2 linked regions of the Actinocatenispora thailandica genome follow. The main gene of each other region encodes a partner of the protein of the gene in region 2 in a complex. Links are inferred from orthologs where the notes say so. Each region holds a gene or a part of one and is shown on either strand. Other genes may lie near its edges.

The links.
Region 1: rpsC (region 2) and rpsT share a complex: the UniProt entries of both Bacillus subtilis proteins name them as parts of the 30S ribosomal subunit. The link is inferred for Actinocatenispora thailandica from one-to-one orthologs.

Annotation. Positions count from the first base shown.
Region 1 is NZ_AP023355.1:1,419,565-1,427,093, forward strand. The notes cover bases 3,183-6,171. They hold rpsT (30S ribosomal protein S20), read right to left. Parts: upstream 4,816-6,171; coding sequence 4,549-4,815; downstream 3,183-4,548. Other genes in these bases: holA (DNA polymerase III subunit delta), read left to right, coding at 3,306-4,262; lepA (translation elongation factor 4), read left to right, coding at 5,203-6,171. In the rest of the region: Athai_RS06345 (ComEA family DNA-binding protein), read left to right, coding at 1-302; Athai_RS06350 (ComEC/Rec2 family competence protein), read left to right, coding at 302-3,064; more of lepA, read left to right, coding at 6,172-7,059; Athai_RS06370 (hypothetical protein), read left to right, coding at 7,142-7,504. UniProt on the Bacillus subtilis protein: Binds directly to 16S ribosomal RNA.
Region 2 is NZ_AP023355.1:5,927,946-5,935,432, forward strand. Bases 2,717-5,663 are described here. They hold rpsC (30S ribosomal protein S3), read right to left. Parts: upstream 4,635-5,663; coding sequence 3,798-4,634; downstream 2,717-3,797. Other genes in these bases: rplN (50S ribosomal protein L14), read right to left, coding at 2,717-2,777; rpsQ (30S ribosomal protein S17), read right to left, coding at 2,868-3,140; rpmC (50S ribosomal protein L29), read right to left, coding at 3,140-3,370; rpsS (30S ribosomal protein S19), read right to left, coding at 5,259-5,540; rplB (50S ribosomal protein L2), read right to left, coding at 5,549-5,663. Also shown: rplR (50S ribosomal protein L18), read right to left, coding at 1-303; rplF (50S ribosomal protein L6), read right to left, coding at 303-839; rpsH (30S ribosomal protein S8), read right to left, coding at 855-1,262; Athai_RS26480 (type Z 30S ribosomal protein S14), read right to left, coding at 1,334-1,519; rplE (50S ribosomal protein L5), read right to left, coding at 1,521-2,090; rplX (50S ribosomal protein L24), read right to left, coding at 2,090-2,404; more of rplN, read right to left, coding at 2,409-2,716; more of rplB, read right to left, coding at 5,664-6,385; rplW (50S ribosomal protein L23), read right to left, coding at 6,443-6,751; rplD (50S ribosomal protein L4), read right to left, coding at 6,748-7,410; rplC (50S ribosomal protein L3), read right to left, coding at 7,407-7,487. UniProt on the Bacillus subtilis protein: Binds the lower part of the 30S subunit head. Binds mRNA in the 70S ribosome, positioning it for translation.

The sequences.
Region 1 (7,529 bases), 4.5 Mb from region 2 along the record:
TGCTCAACCAGGCCCGGCGGCTCGTCGACGGTGAGCAGATCGCGGTCGGCGTCACCCCGCCGCCGGACGCCGGTGGCGTCGGCGGCCCGGGTGGCTCGGCCAACCCGGGGCGGAAGGTCGACCTCAACACCGCCACCGCCGATCAGCTCGACACGCTGCCCGGCGTCGGGCCGACACTGGCCGAACGGATCATCGCCTTTCGGACCGAACACGGCGGCTTCCGATCGGTCGAGCAGCTCAAGCAGGTCAGCGGCATCGGTGACGCCCGTTACGCGGATCTCAAGGACCTGGTGACGGTCTGATGGGCACGCCGTCCGCCGCTGGCCGGGGTCCCGCTGAGCCGACACGTGCCAAGGGCTCCTCGGCGGACGGCAGGTCGCACCCGCGTCGCGGCCCGGATCTGCGCCTGGTCGGGGTGGCCACCGGCTGCTGGTTCGCCGTGCTGGCGGCGATCCGGGTGCCGCCGTCCGCCGCCCTGGCCGGTGCGGTGGTCGGCTTCGTAGCCGCCGCCGGGGTGCTGGCGTTCGCGGTGCACCGCAAGCCGCGACGAGAAGCCGTCACCCGAACCGATCCCGGCCGCCTCGCCGTGGTGCTCCGGCTGCTGGTGTCCGTGCTGCTCGGCGCCGGGTGTGGCGCGCTCAGCACCGCAGCGCACACCTACCCCGCCCAGCTGGAGACGCTGGCGGCTCCGATCCGTGCTCACCGGCTGGTGCATGCCGACCTGACGGTCGCTGGTGATCCGCACGCCATCGCCGGCAGCGCCTTCGGCACGACCTGGCTGGTGCCGGCGACGCTGACGAGGTTCGCACCGGCGGCGGGCGGGCCCACCGTCCGAGCGCACGTCAGGGTCATCGGGTTCGGCAGCCAGCCGAGCTGGCGCTCGGTGCTTCCCGGTCAGCGGGTGGCGGTCACCGCCCGGTTGTCGCCGCCGCAGCGCGCCGACGGCACCGCCGCGGTCCTGTCGATCACCGAGCCGCCGAAGCGGCTCGGCGATCCACCCTGGTACCAGCGGGTCGCCGCCCGGCTCCGGGCCGGCTTGCAGGTAGCCTGCCGCGGGTTGCCGTCCGCCTCGGGCGGCCTGCTGCCTGGCCTGGTCGACGGGGACACCAGCCGCCTCGACCCGATCGTGCACGCCGACTTCGCGACCGCCGGGATGACGCACCTGACCGCCGTGAGCGGCTCGAACCTTGCGATCGTGCTCGGGTTCGTGCTGCTGGCGGCTCGCTGGGCCCGGGCCGGCCCGCGGGTCGCCGCGCTGGTCGGCGCGGCGGCCACGGTCGGGTTCGTGGTCCTCGTCCGGCCGGATCCGAGCGTGCTGCGGGCCGCCCTGATGGGTGGCCTGGGATTGCTCGCACTGGCGCTGCACCGGCCACGGGCGGCGGTTCCCGGCCTGGCGGCGTCGGTGTTCCTGCTGCTCCTCGTCGACCCCGCGCTGGCCGTGCAGCTCGGGTTCGTGCTCTCCGCACTCGCCACCCTGGGACTGTTGTTGTTCGCGCCGGCCTGGCGGGACGCGCTCCGTCGACGCCGCGTGCCAGGCGGCATCGCCGAGGTGGTCGCGGTGTCCACCGCCGCACACGTGGCCTGCGCGCCGGTGATCGCGGGCTTCGCCGGCACCGTCGGCCTTCTCGCCGTGCCGGCCAACGTGCTCGCCGAACCCGCGGTCGCACCGGCCACCGTGCTGGGGCTGGCCGCGGCGATCGCCTCACCTGTGTCGCCGACGGCGGCACATGCCCTTGCCTGGCTCGCCGACTGGCCGTGCCGCTGGCTGGTGCTGGTCGCGCACGGCGTCGCGGGCGCACCCGCCGCCACCCTGCCGTGGCCGGTGGGTGTGCTCGGCGCCGTACTGCTCGCCGTGATCCTGGTCGCCGCGGTCGTGGTTGCCGGCCATCGCACGGCGCGCCGGCTGCTGCTGGTCGTGGTGATCTGCGTGGTGGCGGGCGCCGCGCCGGTGCGGTGGCTCGCCGGCGGCTGGCCGCCGGATCGGTGGGTGTTCGTCGCCTGCGACGTCGGCCAGGGTGACGGGCTGGTGCTTCGGGCCGCCCCCGGACAGGCCGTGGTCGTCGATGCCGGACCGGAGCCGACCGCGATCGACGGGTGCCTGCGCCGGCTCGGCATCCGGTCCGTGCCGTTGTTGGTGTTCACCCACGACGACGCCGACCACGTCGGCGGCGTCGCCGGCGTCTTCGACGGCCGGCAGGTCGGCGCGGTCGGGGTTTCCCGTTTCCGCGGTACGAACGGGGGCAGGGCCCGGGTCGAGCGCGCCGCCGGCGCGCACGGACTGCGGCCGTTCCCGGTCCCGCCCGGCTGGCGTTACCGAGCGGGTGGCCTGGCGCTGACCGCGCTCGGCCCGCCGGAGCCGATGACCGGCACCGAGTCCGACACCAACAACAACTGCGTGGTGCTCCGGGCCGTGGCCGGGTCGGTATCGATCTTGCTGACCGGCGACGCCGGCCCGGAACTCCAGCAGGAGCTGCGGGTCGACGGTGCACCACTGCACGCCGACGTGCTGAAGGTTCCGCATCACGGAAGCGTCCACCAGGATCCGGACTTCGTCGCCGCGGTGGGGCCGAAGGTCGCGGTCGTCTCGGTCGGTGTCGACAACGACTACGGGCACCCGAACCCTGGCCTGCTGGCGAGGATCACCGCGGCCGGCATCCGGGTGGTGCGCACCGACCGGGACGGTGACGTGGCGGTCGTCGATACCGGTCGTGGCCTGGCGGTGGCCCGGCGGGGACCGCCCCCGGGCCGTGCGCCGCCGAGTGCCCGGGCGCTGCCACCCGCGGTGACTCGGCCTGCACGCCGTTCGCCGCGCCGCCGGGGCCCGGGCTGCCGCCGGGGAACGGGGTATCGAACGATCGCGGCATTGCGTGGCTTCGGAGCGGCTCGACGGCGCAGGGCGGGGACGCGCGCGGGGGCGACCCGACCCGGTGTCGTGCCGGTCGGGGTGGCCGTGTGTCGCGCGGTCTCGACGCTCGTGGCGCCACGTCGGGCGACGTGGCCGGGCGCCGCGAAGGGCGGCGGCGTGCGGCGCCACGGCTGGCGGGGATCATCGGATGCCGCCTGATCCGGCTACTCACGGAGTCACGTCTGGCCGGGCGCCGTGAAGGGCGGCCGCTCGCGGCGGCGGATGGCCGGGTGCCGCCGTGAAGAGCGGCTACGCGCGGCGTCACGTCGGGCGGGGTGGCCGGGTGCCGTGACGGGCGGCTGCTCGGGGCGGCACGTGGCCGGGTGTCGCGGATGCCGAACAGCGCCCGGCGGGTCGACTGCCGGGACCCGGGCGGTCGGGGACGTGCCAGGATGGGTCCGTGAGCCAGACACCACCGCTGATTCGCCTGGTCCTCGGTGACGAGGAGTTGCTCGCCGCGCGCGCGGTGTCCGACGTGGTCGCCGCGGTCCGGGCGATCGAGCCGGACGCGCAGCCCACCGAGCGGGACGCGAACGCCCTCACCGCCGGTGAGCTGGCGGCGTTGACCAGCCCATCGCTGTTCGGGGGGCGACAGGTCGTGGTGATTCGTGGTGCCCAGGACGCCAAGAAGGACCTGGCCGCGGCGCTGCTCGGCTACGCGGCCGCGCCGGCCGACGACGTCTGCCTGGTGTTGACGCATGCCGGCGGGAACAAAGGCAAGGCGCTCGCGGACGGGCTGCAGAAGGCGGGCGTCGAGGTGGTGCGCGCCGCGCGGATCACCCGGCCGCGGGAGCGGGTCGGCTTCGTGCGTGACGAGGTGCGAGGTCTGGGCGGTCGCTGCCCGGAGGACGCCGCGGAGGCGTTGATCTCGGCGGTCGGCAACGACCTGCGGGAGCTTGCGTCCGCCTGCGCGCAGCTGGTCGCCGACACCGGCGGGCGCCTCACCGTCGACATCGTCAACCGCTACTACCAGGGGCGATCGGAGGTGACCGGGTTCACGGTGGCGGACGCCGCCATGGTGGGCGACTTGGCCGCGGCACTGGAATCGTTGCGCTGGGCGCTCGCGATCGGCGTCGACCCGGTGCCGATCGCGGACGCGCTGGCCGACGGGGTGCGCACGGTGTCTCGGGTTGCCGGCGTGCGCGGTAATCCGTACCAGTTGGCATCGAAGCTGGGCATGCCGGCCTGGAAGATCGAGCGGGCTCAGCGGCAGGCGCGAGGCTGGTCACCGGAGGGGCTGGCCGCGGCGATGCACGCCGCCGCCGCGGCCAATGCCGAGGTCAAGGGCGGTGCGGACAACAGGGGGTACGCGCTGGAACGGGCCATCCTCGCGGTGGCCGGTGCCCGCGGTCGCTGAGCCGCCCGCCAGACTCGCCTCGCTGCCTCGCTGCCTCGCTGCCTCGCTGCCTCGCTGCCTCGCTGCCTCGCTGCCTCGCTGGTGGTTTGGCGGCGCTCGGACGGCGCGCGGCGGGGCGCCGTACCGCCGGCGGGAACCGTGCGGCACGAGCGACGCGAACCGGCAGGAGCAGGGCGCCCACGTGCCGAGCAGCGACGGCGTCGGGCGGGTACGCCAAAAGCGGGGTCGCCGAACATTGGAGCGATGTCGGCGGGCCCCGCTGGGCGTGCTTGGCGCCTCGCCGCCGTCAGGCGGAGATCTGCTGGAACTGCTTGGCGATGGCCGACTTGCGGTTCGCCGCCTGGTTCTTGTGGATGACGCCCTTGCTCACGGCCTTGTCCAGCTTGCGCGACGCGTCACGCAGGGCGGTCTCGGCCTTCGCCGAGTCGCCGGCGTTGGCCGCCTCATGGAACGAGCGAATCGCCGTCTTCAGCGACGACTTGACCGCCTTGTTGCGCTGGCGGCGCTTCTCGTTCTGCCGGTTGCGCTTGATCTGGGACTTGATGTTCGCCACGCGACAGCCTTCAGTCTTGGTCGGTACGGGTCGGGGTCTGCCTGCTGGCAGATAGTGCGCGCGCGTCCATGACGCGGCGGCACACACGAAGGATCAGGCTACCAGCCGCTTCGCCCGCGGTCGCAGCGGCCGTGCGCCCGCCCGGTCGGTACGGTGTGGGGTGGTGCCGACGTGGCCCGGCCGATTGTGCGGTGAATGCGGCATTCGTGCCCTGGATCCGGGTTGGTCGGGTGCCGCGCGGCGGCACCGCGCCGCTGCCGGGTGCGCGGTCCGCCGGCCGTGGGAGCATGGACGGCGCCGGCACGCCAGCCCCGGTGGCGCCGGTACCGCCGACCGGCCACGGCGTGCCCGAGACCCACGACGTGCCTCGAACAGAACGGACTCCGCGTGCCACACCAGCTCGATCCCGGTGTCACGGATCCGCAGCGGATCCGCAACTTCTGCATCATCGCGCACATCGACCACGGCAAGTCCACCCTGGCCGACCGGATGCTGCAACTGACCGGCGTGGTCGACCAGCGACAGATGCGCGCGCAGTACCTCGACCGGATGGACATCGAGCGCGAGCGTGGCATCACGATCAAGTCCCAGGCGGTCCGGATGCCGTGGACCGTGCGCGAGGGCGACCTGGCCGGCGAGCCGTACGTGCTGAACATGATCGACACCCCCGGGCACGTCGACTTCACCTACGAGGTGTCCCGCAGCCTGGCCGCCTGCGAGGGTGCGGTGCTGCTGGTCGACGCGGCGCAGGGGATCGAGGCGCAGACGCTCGCCAACCTGTACCTGGCGCTGGAGAACGACCTGCACGTCATCCCGGTGCTGAACAAGATCGACCTGCCGGCCGCGCAGCCGGAGAAGTACGCCGAGGAGATCGCGCACCTGATCGGCGGCGACCCGGCGGACTGCCTGCGGGTGTCCGGCAAGACCGGCGAGGGTGTGCCGGAGCTGTTGGACGAGATCGTCCGCCAGTTCACCCCGCCGACCGGCGACCCGGACGGGCCGCCGCGGGCGTTGATCTTCGACTCGGTGTACGACATCTACCGCGGGGTGGTCACCTACGTGCGGATGGTCGACGGCCGGATCGAGGCCCGGGACCGGTTGACGATGATGTCCACCGGCGCCACCCACGAGCTGCTGGAACTCGGCGTCATCTCGCCGGAGCCGACCAAGTCGCCGGCGCTGGGGGTCGGTGAGGTGGGCTACCTGATCACCGGGGTCAAGGACGTCCGGCAGTCGAAGGTCGGTGACACGGTGACCGCGCTGGCCCGGCCGGCGGCCGAGCCGCTCGGCGGCTACTCGGATCCGAAGCCGATGGTCTATTCCGGGCTCTATCCGATCGACGGCTCGGACTACCCGGCGCTGCGTGACGCGCTGGACAAGTTGAAGCTCAACGACGCCGCCCTGGCGTACGAGCCGGAGACCTCCGCGGCGCTCGGGTTCGGTTTCCGCTGCGGCTTCCTCGGTCTGCTGCACCTGGAGATCATCCGGGAGCGGCTGGAGCGCGAGTTCAATCTCGACCTGATCTCCACCGCACCCAACGTGGTCTACCGGGTCGAGCTGGAGGACAACACCGAGCACACGGTGACCAACCCGAGCGAGTACCCGACGGGCAAGGTCGCCGCGGTCCACGAGCCGGTGGTGCGCGCCACCGTGCTGACACCCAACGACTTCGTCGGTGCCGTGATGGAGATCTGCCAGAACCGTCGCGGCAAGCTGCTCGGGATGGACTACCTGTCCGCCGACCGGGTGGAGCTGCGCTACACGCTGCCGCTGGCGGAGATCATTTTCGACTTCTTCGACCAGCTCAAGTCGCGCACCCGCGGGTACGCCTCGCTGGACTACGAGCCGTCCGGCGAGCAGTCCGCCGACCTGGTGAAGGTCGACATCCTGCTCAACTCCGAGCCGGTCGACGCGTTCAGCGCGATCGTGCACCGGGACAAGGCGTACGCGTACGGCGTGCAGCTGACCACCAAGCTGCGCAAGCTGATCCCGCGGCAGCAGTTCGAGGTGCCGATCCAGGCCGCGATCGGTACGAAGATCATCGCGCGGGAGAACATCCGCGCGATGCGCAAGGACGTGCTCGCCAAGTGCTACGGCGGTGACATCACCCGTAAGCGCAAGCTGCTGGAGAAGCAGAAGGAAGGCAAGAAGCGGATGAAGATGGTGGGCCGCGTCGAGGTACCCCAGGAGGCGTTCATCGCCGCGTTGTCGACCTCGGATGGCCCGGAGCAGCCGAAGAAGTAGCCCGCCGCCTGTCCACTTCGGAGGGACGAGGGCCGCCGCCGGGGCGACGAGCGGTACCGGGGTCGACCCGTAGACTGGGCGGATGTTGGAGGTCGGTAGTCGGCGTCGAGGGCAGCCGGCGCCGCCCAGGGTGGTGTACGAGGCTCTGCTCGAGCCGGACCGTGATCCAACCCGGCGGTGGCTGCGACTGCTCGGCGACGAGCGGGCACCGCGGCTGGTCGAGGCCGACCCGCCGGGGCTGGTGGTCTGGTCCTCGCTGTGGGGCCGGCGCCCGGACGCCAGGGTGCGGTTCGACATCGCCGTGGACGCCTCCGGGGCCGGCAGCGACGTGCGCTGGACGCTGCTGGTCGCCGACCCGGCGCCGGATTCCGCGCTGCTCGGCCATCTGCGCAAGCGGCTCAACGAGCTGATCAACGCGGACCTGCGGTATTCGTTCGGGCAGTAGCGCCGGCACCGGTGGCGCGGGTACC
Region 2 (7,487 bases):
CACACCCGCGCCCTTCGCCCGCTCGGCGAGCAGCTCGCCGACCTTGCGGGCCTGGTCCTTCTTGTCGCCATCGGCGCTGCGCAGGGTGCCATCGAGCGTCGACGCCGCGACCAGCGTGTGGCCCTTGGTGTCGTCGATGACCTGCGCGTAGATGTGCCGCAGCGAACGGGTCACGACCAGCCGAGGACGAACCTCGGTGCCGGTCACCCGCTTGCGCACCCGGAAGTGCCGACGGTTCCGGGAAATCCGGCGCGCCGCCGCACCGCCCTTCGCCGAGTTGCGGTTGGCCAGTGTGGCAGCCATTACTTACCCGCCTTTCCAGCCTTGCGACGAACGTTCTCGCCCTGGTACCGCACACCCTTGCCCTTGTACGGCTCCGGCGGCCGGATCTTGCGGATGTTCGCCGCGATCTCACCGACCTGCTGCTTGTCGATGCCCGAGACCGTCAGCTGGGTCGGCTTCTGCACGCTGAACGTGATGCCGGCCGGCGCCGAAACCACGACCGGGTGCGAGAACCCGAGCGCGAACTCCAGGTCCTGGCCCTTGGCCTGCACCCGGTAACCGGTGCCCTGGATCTCCAGCACCTTCTCGTATCCGGTCGTCACACCGACGACCAGGTTGTTCACCAGCGTCCGGCACAGCCCGTGCAGGGCGCGCGAACGACGCTCGTCGTTCGGCCGCTCCACGTAGATGGTGCCGTCTTCGACGCGTGCGGTGATCGGTTCGACGAGCGTGTGCGACAGCTCGCCCTTCGGGCCCTTGACCGCGACCGTGGCGCCGTCGATCTTGACGTCCACACCGGCCGGGACCGGGATCGGCTTACGTCCAATCCGAGACATGGCTCAGCAACTCCCTTACCAGACGTAGGCGAGGACTTCCCCGCCCACGCCGCGCTTGCGAGCCTGCCTGTCGGTCAGCAGCCCCTGCGACGTCGAGATGATCGCGACGCCCAGACCGCCGAGCACCCGGGGCAGCTCGTCTGCCTTCGCATACACCCGCAGGCCCGGCTTGGAGACCCGACGGATACCGGCGAGGCTGCGCTCCCGGTTCTGGCCGAACTTCAGCTCGACGCTCAGCTTCTTGCCGACGGTACCCTCGGCCGGTTCCTCGACGGACCAGCCCGTGACGTAGCCCTCCTGCTTGAGGACCTCGGCGATGTTCGCCTTGATCTTCGAGTAGGGCATCGCCACGACATCGTGGTATGCCTGGTTGCCGTTACGCAGACGGGTCAACATGTCTGCGATCGGATCGGTCATCGTCATGTGATGTGGTGCCTTCCTCGCCCCGGTTCCCGCCTCACGGGCCTGTGGCGTTGCTTATCCAGCGTCGGCTGTTACCAGGACGCCTTGGACACACCGGGAAGCTCGCCGCGGTGCGCCATCTCACGGATGCACACCCGGCACAGCCCGAACTTGCGGTAGACCGCCCGCGGGCGACCGCAACGCTGGCAGCGAGTGTACGCACGCGCGGAGAACTTCGGCTTCCGCGCCGCCTTGATGACTAGCGCCTTCTTGGCCATGTCAGTTCTCCTTGAACGGGAAGCCCAGCAGCCGCAACAGGTGCCGGCCCTCCTCGTCGGTCGTTGCGGACGTCACCACGGTGATGTCCATACCGCGCACACGGTCGATCTTGTCCTGGTCGATCTCGTGGAAGACCGACTGCTCGGTGAGACCGAACGTGTAGTTGCCGTGCCCGTCGAACTGCTTCGCCGACAGGCCGCGGAAGTCACGGATGCGCGGGAGCGAGATCGACAGCAGCCGGTCCAGGAACTCCCACATCCGGTCGCCGCGCAGCGTCACCTTCGCGCCGATCGGCATCCCCTCACGCAGCTTGAACTGCGCGATCGACTTCTTCGCCCGACGCACCAGCGGCTTCTGGCCGGTGATCGCGGTCAGGTCGCGCACCGCACCGTCGATCAGCTTGGCGTCCCGGGCCGCGTCGCCGACACCCATGTTGACGACGATCTTCACCAGACCGGGAACCGTCATCGGGTTGGTGTAGCCGAACTTCTCGACCATCCCGCCCGCGATCTCCGCCCGGTACCGCTCCTTCAGGCGCGGGGTGACCTTCTCATCAGTTGCCGTCGACATCACAGGTCCTTCTTGGAGCGCCGGGAGATCCGCACGTTGCGCCCGGACTCGTCCTTGCGGTAACCCACACGGGTCGCGTTCCCGTCGCCGTCGACCACCATCACGTTGCTGACGTGGATCGACGCCTCCTGGGTGACGATGCCACCACTCTGGGAACCGCGCTGGGACGTCTGGATCTTCGTGTGCTTCTTGACTCGGTTCACGCCCTCGACGAGAACCCGGTTCTGCTCCGGGTAGGCCGCAATGACCTTGCCCTTCGCGCCCCGGTCCTTGCCGGCGATGACGAGGACCGTGTCGCCCTTTTTGACCTTCATGGTCCTACAACACCTCCGGTGCCAGGGAGATGATCTTCATGAACTTCTTGTCGCGCAGTTCCCGGCCGACCGGCCCGAAGATGCGGGTACCCCGAGGGTCCCCGCCGTCCCGGATCAGGACCGCTGCGTTCTCGTCGAAGCGGATGTACGAGCCATCCGGCCGGCGCTTCTCCTTGGCGGTGCGGACGACGACGGCCTTGACCACGTCGCCCTTCTTCACACCGGCGCCCGGGATCGCGTCCTTGACGGTGGCCACGATGACGTCGCCGATGCTCGCGTAGCGCCGACCGGAGCCGCCGAGCACCCGGATGCACAGAATCTGCCTGGCACCCGTGTTGTCGGCGACGCGCAGTCGCGACTCCTGCTGAATCACGTCAACTCCTGATGTCTGCCGGTCCTCCGCTGACGCGAAGCCTGGCGGAACGTCCCGCCGCAGCCCGTTTCCGGGTCACGGCGGCTCGCTTTACTTGGCCTTCTCCAGGATCTCGACGATCCGCCACCGCTTCGTCGCCGACTGCGGACGCGTCTCCATCAGACGCACCCGGTCGCCGACACCGCACTGGTTCTGCTCGTCGTGCGCCTTGAGCTTGTTGGTCCGTCGCATGACCTTGCCGTAGAGCGGGTGCTTGACCCGGTCTTCCACGGCGACCACGACGGTCTTGTCCATCTTGTCGCTGACCACCAGGCCCTCACGGACCTTGCGGCGGCCACGCTGCTCTGTCGTCTGCTCGCTCATCACGCAACCTCGCTGGGCGCAGCGCTGAGGCCGAGCTCGCGCTCACGCATGATCGTGTAGATCCGGGCGATCTCCCGGCGTACCACCTGGAGCCGACGGTTGTTGTCCAGCTGCCCGGTGGCACCCTGCACGCGGAGGTTGAACAGCTCCGCCTTGGCCTCGCCGAGCTTCGTCGCGAGCTCCTCGTCGCCGAGCTCGCGCAGCTCACCGGAAGGCGTACCAGCCGCCATCAGACCTCACCCACTTCGCGCTTCACGATCCGGCACTTCATCGGAAGCTTGTGGATCGCGCGGGTCAGCGCCTCACGCGCTACCGCTTCGTTCGGGAACGACAGCTCGAACATCACCCGGCCGGGCTTGACGTTGGCGACCCACCACTCGGGCGAACCCTTACCGGAACCCATCCGGGTTTCGGCCGGCTTCTTCGTCAGCGCCTGGTCCGGGAAGATCGTGATCCAGACCTTGCCGCCACGCTTGATGTGCCGGGTCATGGCGATACGCGCGGCCTCGATCTGCCGGTTCGTCACGTACGCCGGCTCCAGCGCCTGGATGCCGAACTCACCGAACGCCACCCGGGTACCGCCCTTGGACTTGCCGCGGCGCGTCGGGTGATGCGGCTTCCGGAAGCCCTTCGGGGCTTACGCGGAATCAGCATTGCTCAGCCCTCCTGACTCTTCTCGGCCGCGGGGGCCGTCGACGTTGCAGCCGGCTCGGGCGCCGGGCGACCACCATGACGCTCGGCCGCAGCCGCGCGACCCGCCTCGGTACCGCCGGCGGTCGTGCCGGACGAACCCGAACGGGTGCGCCGCGGACGGTCGTTGCGGTCCCGACGCGGACGACCGGACGGAACCTCCGGCTGCTCGCGACCGGGCACGGCCTCGCCCTTGTAGATCCAGACCTTCACACCGATCCGGCCGAAGGTCGTCCGGGCCTCGAAGAAGCCGTAGTCGATGTTGGCGCGCAGCGTGTGCAGCGGCACCCGACCCTCGCGGTAGAACTCCGAGCGGGACATCTCGGCGCCGCCGAGGCGGCCGCCGCACTGCACCCGGATGCCCTTGACCAGCGGGTTGCGCATGGCCGACTGGATCGCCTTGCGCATCGCCCGCCGGAACGCGACCCGCTGGGCCAGCTGCTCGGCGATGCCCTGCGCGACGAGCTGCGCGTCCGACTCGGGGTTCTTGACCTCGAGGATGTTGAGCTGGATCTGCTTCTTCGTCAGCTTCTCCAGCTCACCGCGGATGCGGTCCGCCTCGGCGCCCTTGCGGCCGATGACGATGCCGGGCCGCGCGGAGTGGATGTCGACGCGGACCCGGTCCCGGGTGCGCTCGATGTCGACCCGGGAGATACCGGCCCGCTCCAGGCCACCGGAGATCATCCGACGGATCTTGACATCCTCGGCGACGTAGTCCTTGTACAGCTTGTCCGCGTACCACCGGGAGGTCCAGTCGGTGCTGATACCGAGCCGGAACCCGTGCGGGTGGACCTTCTGACCCATTACTCCGCGCTCTCCTTCTCGCCGGCCGACGCGTTCTTCTCCGCGGAGGCCGTCGTAGCTGCCGACGTCGTGGCTTCTGCCGCCGCGGCCGTCGTAGCCTCGCCCTCGGCGCTCGCCGCCGGCTCGGCCGCCTTCTTCGCCGGCGCGGCCTTCTTCGCCGCCGCCTTCTTGGCGCCCTTCCGGTCCGCCGGCGCCGCCTGCACGCTCTCCACCACGATCGTGATGTGGCAGGTGCGCTTGCGGATCCGGTACGCCCGACCCTGGGCACGCGGACGGAAGCGCCGCAGTGTCGGCCCCTCGTCGACGTACGCCTCGCTGATGAGCAACGAATCCGGGTCCAGCCGCTCGTTGTTCTCGGCGTTGGCGATCGCGGAGGCAACCACCTTGTAGACCGGCTCGCTGGCTGCCTGGGGGGCGAACTTGAGCACCGTGAGGGCCTCCTTCGCGGACATCCCGCGAACGAGGTTGACCACACGGCGCGCCTTCATCGGCGAGGTGCGCACGTGTCGCGCAACCGCCCGCGCGCCGGGAGGCGCAGTAGCGTCGCCCTTAGTTGGCATCGCTGTCCCCTTGCTCGTTTCCTCGTATCGATTCGTACGTCAGCGTCATTGGGCGACCCGCAGGTCAGCGACGCCGGCTCTTCCTGTCGTCCTTCTCGTGACCCTTGAACGTCCGGGTCAACGCGAACTCGCCGAGCTTGTGCCCGACCATCGCCTCGGTGATGAACACCGGGATGTGCTTGCGGCCGTTGTGCACCGCGATCGTGTGGCCGAGCATCTCGGGCGTGATCGTGGACCGGCGAGACCAGGTCTTGATGACGTTCTTGGTGCCCTTGTCGTTCTGGACTTCCACCTTCTTCATCAGGTGGTCGTCGACGAACGGGCCCTTCTTGAGGCTGCGAGGCATCCCTACTCCTAGCGCTTCCGGTTGGCGTAACGACGACGGACGATGAGCCGGTCGGACTCCTTGCCCTGACGCCGGGTCCGGCCCTCGGGCTTACCGTTCGGGTTGACCGGGTTACGACCACCGGAGGTCTTGCCCTCACCACCGCCGTGCGGGTGGTCAACCGGGTTCATCGCGACACCACGAACCTTCGGCCGCCGGCCCTTCCAGCGCATCCGGCCGGCCTTGCCCCAGTTGATGTTCGACTGCTCGGCGTTGCCGACCTCGCCGATCGTGGCGCGGCACCGCACGTCGACCATCCGGGTCTCACCGGAAGGCAGCCGCAGCGTGGCGTACATGCCCTCCTTGGCCTGCAGCTGGATGCTGGCGCCGGCGGACCGGCCCAGCTTCGCGCCACCGCCGGGCCGCAGTTCCACGGCGTGCACCGTGGTACCGACCGGGATGTTGCGCAGCGGCTTGTTGTTGCCGGGCTGGATGTCGGCGGCCGGGCCGGACTCGACCCGCGCGCCCTGGCCGAGCCCGCGAGGAGCCAGGATGTAGCGCTTGGTGCCGTCGGCGAAGTGCAGCAGCGCGATGCGGGCGGTGCGGTTCGGGTCGTACTCGATGTGCGCGACCTTGGCCGGGATGCCGTCCTTGTCGTTGCGACGGAAGTCGATCAGGCGGTACTGCCGCTTGTGCCCACCACCCTGCCGACGCTGGGTGATCTTGCCCTGCGCGTTGCGACCGCCCTTGTTGTGCAGCGGACGCAGCAGCGACTTCTCCGGCGTGCTTCGCGTGATTTCCGCGAAGTCGGCCACGGACGAGCCGCGACGACCCGGCGTGGTCGGCTTGTACTTGCGGATGCCCATCGTTCTCTCTCTACCTCAAGGCCGGTGTCCATCAGATTCGGTACCGGCGCGCCGCTGTCAGGAAACCGGGCCGCCGAACGCCTCGATCCGGTCGCCCGGAGCGAGGGTCACGATCGCCCGCTTGGTGTCCTTGCGCTTCCCGAAACCGGTCCGGGTGCGCTTGCGCTTGCCCTGCCGGTTGATCGTGTTGACCGACAGCACCTTCACGTTGAAGATCTGCTGGATCGCGATCTTGATCTGCGTCTTGTTCGAGTCCGGGTGGACCAGGAACGTGTACTTGTTCTGGTCCAGCAGGCCGTAACTCTTCTCCGAGACGACCGGCCGGTCGATGACGTCGCGCGGGTCGTTGAAGCTCACGCCACTCATGCCTGCTCCTCCTCACTCGCCGAGGCCGAACCGTGCCCCTGCACGCCGAGGAACTCGTCCAGCGCGTCGCCGACGAACACCACGTCGTCGTTGACCAGCACGTCGTACGTGTTGAGCTGGTCCGCGGCGAGCAGGTGCACCTCGGGGGCGTTGCGCAGGCTCTTCCAGGTGAGCTCGTCCTCGCGGGCGACCACGACCAGCACCCGGGCGGCCTTGGTCACCTGGCGCAGCGCGGTCAGCGCGCTCTTGGTGCTCGGTGCGTCGCCCTCGACCAGCGAGGAGACCACGAACACCTGCTCGGCACGCGCCCGGTCGGACAGCGCGCCGCGCAACGCCGCGCGCTTCATCTTCTTCGGGGTGCGCTGCGTGTAGTCCCGCGGTACGGGGCCGTGCACGGTGCCACCACCGGCGAACTGCGGCGCGCGGGTCGAGCCCTGACGAGCCCGGCCGGTGCCCTTCTGCCGGTACGGCTTCTTGCCGCCGCCGGCGACCTCGCCGCGGGTCTTGGCCTTGTGCGTACCCTGCCGGGCCGCGGCCAGCTGTGCCACCACGACCTGGTGCATCAGCGGGATGTTCACCTGGACGTCGAAGATGTCGCCGGGCAGGTCGGCCGAACCGGCGTCCTTGCCCTCGCGGTCCAGTACCTTCACCTCAGTCACTTGACACCGCCCTTGCGCAGCGCCTGCTTGGCCGCGGTGCGGATCAGCACCAGCCCGTTCGCCGGGCCGGGGATCGC